DNA from 2 places in the Bradyrhizobium sp. SZCCHNRI3052 genome. Region 2 is predicted to be linked to the other one. Evidence: predicted binding sites of a transcription regulator. Region 2 holds the regulator's gene; the other holds the start of a gene.
What was found. The regulator PhoB, encoded in region 2, activates phosphate uptake and scavenging genes when phosphate is short. The targets are predictions, from matches to a motif close to TGTCATNNANCTGTCAT.
Positions count from the first base shown of each region.

Region 1: QW887_RS17535 (Orn/Lys/Arg decarboxylase N-terminal domain-containing protein) is a predicted target of PhoB. The motif match lies at 2,388-2,404, and genes of this name have one in related genera.

Region 1 covers NZ_JAUETW010000005.1:381,998-386,509, forward strand. The annotation lists gene QW887_RS17535 (Orn/Lys/Arg decarboxylase N-terminal domain-containing protein) at 1-2,343, opposite strand, end outside; gene cobT (nicotinate-nucleotide--dimethylbenzimidazole phosphoribosyltransferase) at 2,486-3,541, shown strand; gene QW887_RS17545 (histidine phosphatase family protein) at 3,541-4,134, shown strand; gene QW887_RS17550 (adenosylcobinamide-GDP ribazoletransferase) at 4,131-4,512, shown strand, end outside.
Region 2 covers NZ_JAUETW010000008.1:2,957-7,468, reverse strand. The annotation lists gene QW887_RS21255 (HoxN/HupN/NixA family nickel/cobalt transporter) at 1-132, opposite strand, end outside; gene QW887_RS21250 (trypsin-like serine protease) at 309-1,625, opposite strand; gene phoB (phosphate regulon transcriptional regulator PhoB) at 1,773-2,480, opposite strand; gene phoU (phosphate signaling complex protein PhoU) at 2,497-3,213, opposite strand; gene pstB (phosphate ABC transporter ATP-binding protein PstB) at 3,244-4,065, opposite strand; gene pstA (phosphate ABC transporter permease PstA) at 4,062-4,512, opposite strand, start outside.

The DNA of each region.
Region 1 (4,512 bases), on a different contig from region 2:
ATAGGTATGGAGCCGGATCCGGCCGGACTCGTCGAGCTCCTTGTACAGCCCCTGGATCTCGACGTCGAAACCGGGGTAGGCGTTGAACGCCCGCTCGAACATCTTGAGGTAATCGATCATCGGCTGGGCGCGTTCGGACAGCCGTTCGCCCGGAACGATGGTGGCGATGCCCGGCGGATAGACCACGAACGGCGTCGTCGCGATGCGCCCGGCGATCTGGTCGATCGGCAGGTAGTCGACCTCGTTGCGCATCAACGCACGCGCCGCCTCGCGCGGCGACATCGCGATCTCGGGCAAGTGCTGTGGCTGGAACTGCTTCGCCTGCAGCGCGCTCACCTCGGCCTCGCGGTAGAAGCGGTGCATCTCGGCGCAGAGGTCGCGCAGCCGCAGCTTGCCGTAACGCGCAAAGCGCTTGCGGGTGAACTCCGGAATCGCGTCCTCCAGCAGCACGTTGTCATCGTGGAGCCGCTTGAAGGCGACCAGACCGCTGATCAGGGTTCCGGCCTTGCTCGCCTCGACCCCCGGCGTCAGCAGGAAGAGCAACGAGTTGAGGTCGTTCTTCTCCGCCACGATGCGGTTCTCGCGCAGATATTGCGCGACGATCGGAGCCGGGATGCCGTGATCGGCATAGCCGCCGGTGGTGCGATCGAAGCCGGGGGTGAGCAGGGTCAGCTTGTTGGGGTCGGTCATGGTGAAGCCAGCGGCGAGATCCGGAAAGCCGTGCCATGCCGCCCCGGGCGCGAGCTGCCACAGCGCGGCATCGGTCGCGAGCTGGTCGGTCGAGAGCGCCTCCCAGGCCACGTCGTGGCTAGCCCCGGGATTGGCCGCATCGGGGATCGATACGCGATCCGGAACGAATGGCTCGAAGAACCAGCGCCGCGCCGGGTCCTTCTCCTTCTCCTCGAATTCGCGGCGCATCGCCCGGATCTTCTTGCGCAACTCGATGCCAAGCCGGATCGTGTCGTCCCACAGGACCTCGCCGGAGCGGCCCTTCATCATCTGCGCGCCGACGTCCAGCGAGGCGAACAGCGGGTAGAACGGCGAGGTCGAGGCGTGCTGCATGAAGCTTTCGTTGAAGCGGCGATGCTCGATCCGCCGCCGCTGTCCCTTGATGTGGCGGTCCTTGACGTGGATCTGCGATGCCTGGGAGAAACTCGCGAGCTGCTTGTGGGTCGATTGCGTGGCGATGATGCCGGGAGCGTCGGGCCCGAGATCGCCGAGGCCCATGGCGAAGCGGCCAGCGTAGAGCGGGTGGAATTTCATGAAGCCCGCCCAGGCCTCGTCGAACATGATGTAGTCGCAGAGGTGCCCGATCCGCTTCAGGATCATTTCGGCGCTGTGGATCGTGCCGTCATAGGTGCACTGCTCGACCACCGCGACGCGGAACGGGCGCGGCTTGCGCCAGGCGTCAGGATCCTTGACCAGCGGGTTGTCGCGGATCTGTTGCCGGAGGTGCTCCTCATCGAGCAGATCCCAGCGCATCGGGCCGATCAGGCCCCAGGGGTTGCGAACCGTTGGGACGTAGATCGGGACTCCGCCGGAGATCAGTAGCGCGCCGTGATGGGCGGCCTTGTGGTTGTTGCGGTCGAACAGCACGAGGTCGCCGTCGGTGACCAGGGCCCCGAGCACGACCTTGTTGGAGGTCGAGGTACCGTTGAGGACGAAATAGGTCTTCTCGGCGCCAAAGATCTGCGCCGCTTCCTTCTGCGCGCGCAGCGCCGGCCCCTCATGGGTCAGGAGATCGCCGAGATCGAGCACGGAATTGTCGAGGTCGTCCCGGAACACGGCCTCGCCGAGATGCTCGACGAACACCCGGCCGATCGGGCTGCGGCTATAGAACACGCCGCCATTGTGCCCGGGGCAGGTCCAGAGCTGGTTGCCTTCCTCGGCGTAGTCGACCAGCGCGCCGAAGAATGGCGTCTTCAGTGTCTCGGCATATTGCTTCAGCCGGCTGACCAGGTTCTTGGCGATGAAGGCGGGCGTCTCCTCCGACAGGAAGACGTATCCGTCGATGAAGTCGAGCACCTCGACCGGCAGATCCTCGAACCGCTTGCGGCGGATCAGGAGGATGATCGGGAAGTCCAGTCCGCGACGGCGCATCAGGTTGATCAGCGACGCCGTCTTGCCTTCCAGGCCCTTCTTGCCCCAATCGACGACCATGCAGCCGATCGCGGCATCCGTCTGCACGGCGATCTCGGCGTCCTCCAGCTTGCGGGCGCGCACCACCTCGAAGCCCGAGCGCTGGATCTCCTCGATGATCTGGTTGAAGCGGACGCCCGCAAGGTCGTCGGTCTCGAACACGGGAGCGGCGAACAGGAAGGTGAAGCGGCGGAAGTATTCCATGAGAGTCTTTCGGGCTGGGTGGCAGCCACCTGTCGTCACGTTCGATGACGGTTCGATGACAATAGGGCGCCTCACGGAGCTTGTCTCGGCCGCCTCGCGGTGGCAATCGTCCCGAACCCGAGTGATGCTGAAAGGATCCGTGGTGCTTCCCGAATGGATCAGCCTTGATTGTGTGGCCCCGTCCGAGCTCCATCGGCAGGCGGCGCTGGAACGCCAGGCCCAGTTGACCAAGCCGATTGGTGCCCTTGGGCGATTGGAGCAGGTGGCGGTCGAGCTGGCGGCGCTGCAGGCGTTGGAGCGGCCGGGGGCCGATCGGGTCCCGGTGGTGCTGTTCGCGGGGGATCATGGCATCGCGGCGCGGGGCGTGTCGGCGTATCCGCCGGAAGTGACGGTGCAGATGCTGCACAACTTCGCGGCCGGTGGCGCAGCGATCTCGGTGCTGGTGCGCAGCCTGGGCTGTCCGCTCGAGGTGGTCGATGTCGGTACGCTGGCGGATGAGCCGGTGCCCGGTGTCGTCGTCGACAAGCCGCGGCGCGGCACGCGCGACTTCAGCACCGGGGCGGCGCTGACGCCGGAGGAGGTTGCGTTCGCGGCCGACGCCGGACGGCGCGCGGTGGCGCGGCAGGCCGATCACGCGCCGCAGCTCGTGATCTTCGGCGAGATGGGGATCGGCAACACGACGTCGGCGGCAGCGATCGCCGCTGCGCTGCTGTCATGCGCGCCCGCGGACATCGTCGGCAGCGGCACCGGGCTCGACGCCGACGGACGGGCGAGGAAGGCTGCGGTGATTGCCGATGCGTTGGGGCGACACGGGCTCACGGCGGGAGCGGCCGTCGCGGACGTCCTGGCTGCCGTCGGCGGCTTCGAGATCATTGCGATGGCCGGCGCGATCGTCGCCGCCGCGCAGCGGCGCTGGCCGGTGCTGGTCGACGGCTTCATCGTCTCGGTCGCGGCGCTGGTCGCCGTCCGCCTCAATCCCTCCTGCCGTCCGTGGCTGCTGTTCTCGCATCGCTCGGCCGAGCGCGGCCACGCCATCGTGCTCGATGCGCTCGGTGCCCGTCCGCTGATCGACCTCGATCTGCGGCTTGGCGAGGCCTCGGGCGCCGCCACTGCGCTGCCGATCATCCGGCTCGCCTGCGCACTCCACAACGGCATGGCGACGTTCGCCGAGGCCGCCGTATCGGGTCGCGAAGCCTGATGCGGATCGATCTGCTGCGGCACGGGACGACAGGACGGGACGGCCATCTCGACGGCCGTACCGACCCGCCGCTCAGCGAGCCCGGCTGGGATCAATTCCGGCGGCAGACGCGGAGCCGGATCTGGCACAGCGTCGTCAGCTCGCCGTTGGCGCGCGCACGTGCGGCCGCGGAGGATTATGCCCGGCTGACCGGCTGCGCGCTGGACATCGACGCGGATTGGAGCGAGCTCGATTTCGGCCTCTGGGACGGGCGGACGCATCGCGACATCGCCGCGGAGCCCGGAGGCGAAGCCTTGCTCGACACCTTCCATGCCGATGCTGAGGTCCGGGCGCCGGGCGGTGAGAGCTGGTCCGATTTGCAGGCGCGAGTGGCGCGCGCAACACATCGTATCCTTGCCCGGCCCGAGCCTGCGCCGGTTCTGGTGGTTGCGCATGGCGGCGCCATGCGCGCAGCGCTCTCGCATCTGCTCGGCTGGCCGCTGCGCCAGCTGTGGAGCCTGCGCATCCGGCCCGGCACGCGGATCACGCTCGAAGCCGGGCTGGGCGGTGATGGTGTATCTTGGGGCGAAATCGTCGAGATCATCCAGCCATGAGTCTGCGTGAATTCTGGATCGCATTGCAGTTCCTGACACGGCTGCCGACACCGCGGGTCGCTGAGTCGCGACCGGACGATCTTGCACGGGCGTCGGTCTGGTTTCCGGCAGCCGGACTGGTGATTGGCGCCTGTCTGGCGCTGGTCGGCCGCCTTTTTCATGATGCCGATCCCTGGATCGTCGCGCTGACCGTGCTGGTCGCCTGGATCGGGATCACCGGCGCGCTGCATCTCGATGGGCTCGGCGACGTCGCCGACGCGTTCGGCGCCTCGCATGGCAAGCCGGAACGCTTCATCGCCGTGCTGGGCGATCCCCATGCCGGCAGCTTTGCCGTCGTCGCGATCAGCTTGCAGATCGCCGCCAAGCTGGTGCTGATCG
Region 2 (4,512 bases):
CGCGAACGCCCAGGCCCAGGCGAGCGCGTTGGCGGCGACCAGCCCGCCGACGAGCGCAACGTTGCGGCCGGGCTGCGATCGCCACCACAGCAGCCGAGGGGCACGAGGATGATCAATTTGAACAATCGTCATACTCGGACTATAGCAAGAGCCAGGCCAGTTCGGTAAAGCCCCCCGCTGCAGGCAAAAACTGCAGGAAAACGTGGGCGGCCCTTCCCGGATTGCCCTCTCGCTTGGCAACCCGCTATCCAGTCACGCACAGATCATGACCAGCGGCGGGACATCTTCTTCTCTCGCCCCTCCTTCGCTCACCGCATCGAGGCACTCTGTGCCGTGATCTCGCGCCGCACGACCGCCTCGAACTGGCTCGCGGGGGCGGCGAACATCAGCCGGGTCTCCTCGTGGAACGCCGAGAAGATGCCGACCACGGCCGGCTGTCCGCCGACGTCGGCCATGATGGGGGAGCCCGAATAGCCGAAATTGGCGAGGCAATGCACCGTCAGCAGCATCTCGTCCTTGGTCATGCCGGCGCTGCAATTGCGCTGGCCGGTCGGCGAATAGCGCCGCTCCTGGCCATAGCCGATCTCGGAGATGGTTCCGGCCGTGGTCGCAGCCTGCAATTCCTCGCGCGTCAGCGCCCTGACCTCAACCGGCTTCGACGGCAGCGCGTCCTTCAGCACGATCAGTGCCCAATCGGCGGGCGAGCGGTCGAGCGACCATCTGTCGTGCCGGGTCGGGACGAAATCGGGCGCCACGATCAGCTTGTCGGCGACCGACGATGCCGCCGGCGTGCCCCTGTTCATGCCGGCCAGGAAGCGGACGTTGCCGGGGCTGACCTGCGCCACGCCGTTGAACACGCAATGCGCCGCGGTGAGCACGACGCGCGGCGCGACCAGCGTGCCGGTGCACCAGCCGCCGGTCGAGTATTGCGCGACGGTGACGACGCCGATCGACGACGCCGGCCACGAGGTGGGATCGACGACCTCGCCGATGTGGCGGTCGAGCCCGAGCAGTTGCTCCGGACGCGGAGCGGCGATGCCGGCCTCCGCCGATTCCGGCTTCGGCCGCCAGGCCGCAATGGCACTCTGGGCCTGGACGCGCTGCGGCTCGGTCAACTTGACCCGCTGCACGTCGCGGCCGGCCGATCGCACGCCGCTACGGCCCGCCATCACCAGCCAGGCATAGCCCTGCACGACGTCCTGTTTCACACCGCGGCCGTCGAGCAGCATCAGGCCGAGCATGTATTGCGACTGGGCGAAGCCCTGCGCCGCGGCGCGGCTGAACCAGCGGCCGGCTTCGCCGTAATTGCTCGCAACACCTTCGCCGTTGACGTAGGCGATGCCGAGATAGTGTTGCGCGACAGCGAGCCCCTGATCGGCGGCCTTGCGGTACCACGCCAGCGCCTCGGCGGGGTTGCGCGGTTGGCCCCAGCCGAAGGCGTGCATGAAGCCGACGTCGAACTGCGCCCGCGCATCGCCCTTGGCGGCCAGCGGCAGCAGCCGTCGCATCGCCGCCGCATGCTGCCCGTTGCCTGCCGCCGCGACCGCGTCTTCGAGCTCGGCGGCCGTGGCGCCCGCCGCGCCGCCGAGCAGCACGGCAAGAGATATGATGATGGTCTTGATCAAGGGCGTCCGCTGGCACCGAAACATCGTGACGGGCCACGAAGCAGACACGATCAAGACGGCGGCGGCGTGGCGGAAAGCGGACCGCGATCTCCTCAATCGGGCCGCCTCGCGTCTCACACCTGCTGCGTCCTCACGCCCGATCGCCCCTTACACCTGCTCGCTCTTGGCGAAGCGATCATCGAGCGCATAACCGGCGCCGCGCACGGTGCGGATCGGGTCCTGCTCGCGGCCGGGATTGAGCAGCTTGCGCAGGCGGCCGATATGGACGTCGACGGTGCGCTCGTCGATGTAGATGTCGCGGCCCCAGACACTGTCGAGCAGCTGCTCGCGGCTGAACACGCGGCCGGGATGCTCCAGGAAGAACTCGAGCAGGCGGTATTCGGTCGGGCCGAGATCGATCGGCCTACCAGAGCGCGCCACGCGGCGCTTCTCGCGGTCGAGCTCGATGTCGCCATAGGACAGCACGGTCGCCAGCCGCTCCGGACTCGCCCGCCGCAGCAGGCCTTTCACCCGCGCCAGAAGCTCCGGCACCGAGAACGGCTTGACGATGTAGTCGTCGGCGCCGGTCGCGAGGCCGCGCACGCGCTCGCTCTCCTCGCCGCGTGCGGTGAGCATGATGATCGGCAACTGCCGGGTCTCGGTCCGCGCCCGCAGGCGGCGGCACAGCTCGATGCCGGACAGGCCCGGCAGCATCCAGTCGAGCACGACGAGATCGGGAACACGCTCCTTCAGGCGCGTGTCGGCCTCGTCGCCGCGCGCCACGGTCTCGACCTCGTAGCCTTCGGCCTCGAGGTTGTAGCGCAGCAGCGTCGTCAGCGCCTCCTCGTCCTCCACCACCAGAATTCGGGCGCCCATGTCTGAACCGTCTCTCTCAGTTGCCGGGGATCGTCGATGCGAAGCTCGTCATGTCGCCCTTCGGGCGCTTGTCCATGATCTGCTGGCCTTCGATCATATAGAACACCGTCTCGGCGATGTTGGTCGCGTGATCGCCGATGCGCTCGATGTTCTTGGCGCAGAACATCAGGTGGATGCAGAACGAGATGTTGCGCGGATCCTCCATCATGTAGGTCAGGAGCTCGCGAAACAGCGAGGTGCAGATGGCATCGACTTCCTCATCGCCCTTCCACACCGTCATCGCCGCCGGCAAATCGTGCGCGGCATAGGCGTCCAGCACCGTCTTGACCTGCGACTGCACGAGATCGGTCATGTGCTCGAGCCCGCGGATCAGCTTCAGCGGATGGAAGTCGCTCTCCAGCGCCGCGACGCGCTTGCCGATGTTCTTGGCGAGATCGCCGATACGCTCCAGATCGGTCGCCACGCGCATCGCGCCGACGATCTCACGCAGGTCGACCGCCATCGGCTGTCGCCGGGCGATGGTAAGAACGGCGCGCTCCTCGATGATGCGTTGCAGCTTGTCGACCTCGGCGTCGGTGGCGACCACCTTCTGGCCGAGCGCGATGTCGCGTCGCACCAGCGCATCGACGGAATCGACGATCAGCCGCTCGGCGAGGCCGCCCATCTCCGATACCAGACGGGTGAGGTCCTGCAGATCGCTGTCGAACGCCTTGGCGGTATGTTCACTGGCCATGATGATCTCCTGAAGACAATGTCGTCGGCGTCAGCCGAACCGGCCGGTGATGTAATCCTGGGTCCGCCGATCGCTCGGCGAGGTGAAGATCTTGCTGGTGTCGTCGAACTCGATCAGCTCGCCGAGATACATGAAGGCGGTCTTGTCGGAGACGCGCGCCGCCTGCTGCATGTTATGCGTCACGATGGCGATCGTATAGTTTTCGGCGAGTTCCTGAATCAGCTCCTCGACCTTGGCGGTCGAGATCGGATCGAGCGCCGAGCACGGCTCGTCGAACAGGATCACCTCCGGCCGGACCGCCACGGTACGCGCGATGCACAGCCGCTGCTGCTGGCCGCCGGACAGCGACAGGCCCGAGGCGTTGAGCTTGTCCTTGACCTCGTTCCACAACGCGCCGCCGCGCAGCGCCTTCTCGACCCGGTCGTCCATCTCCGACTTGGAGATCTTCTCATAGAGGCGGATGCCGAAGGCGATGTTCTCGTAGATCGTCATCGGGAACGGCGTCGGCTTCTGGAACACCATGCCGACCCGGGCACGCAGCAGGTTCAGATCGAGCTTGGGATCGAGGATGTTGGTGTTGTCGAGCATCAGCTGCCCGGTCGCCCGCTGCCCCGGATAGAGATCGTACATCCGGTTGAAGATGCGCAGCAGCGTGGACTTGCCGCAGCCGGACGGGCCGATGAACGCGGTGACGCGGTTGGTGCCCAGCGACAGGTTGATGTTCTTCAGCGCATGATGGTCGCCGTAGTAGAAGTTGAGGTTGCGCGCGGTCACCTTGGCCGGCGCATCCGGAAGCGCCTTGCCGTGAAGAGCGTGATTGGGCTGACTGACGGAGACGGACAGTTCGGTCATTTGGTGTTCCTCTCGGCGCCGAGAATGCGTGCACCGATGTTCAGGGCGAGCACGGCCAGAGTGATGAGAAGGGCTCCGCTCCAGGCCAGTTGTTTCCAGTAGGCATAAGGGCTCTGGACGAAATTGTTGATGGTGACGGGCAGGTTCGCCATCGTCTTGGAAAGGTTGAGGCTCCAGAACTGGTTCGACAGCGCGGTGAACAGCAGAGGCGCGGTCTCGCCGGCGACGCGGGCGGTCGCCAGCAGCACGCCGGTGATGAGGCCCGAGCGCGCCGCCCGATAGGCGATGCGGCGGATCACCAGCGAGCGCGGCAGGCCGAGCGCAGACGCCGCCTCGCGCAGCGGGTTGGGCACGAGCAGCAGCATGTCCTCGGTGGTGCGCAGCACCACCGGGATCACGATGACCGCCAATGCAAGGGAACCCGCGAGTGCCGAGAAGCCGCCCATC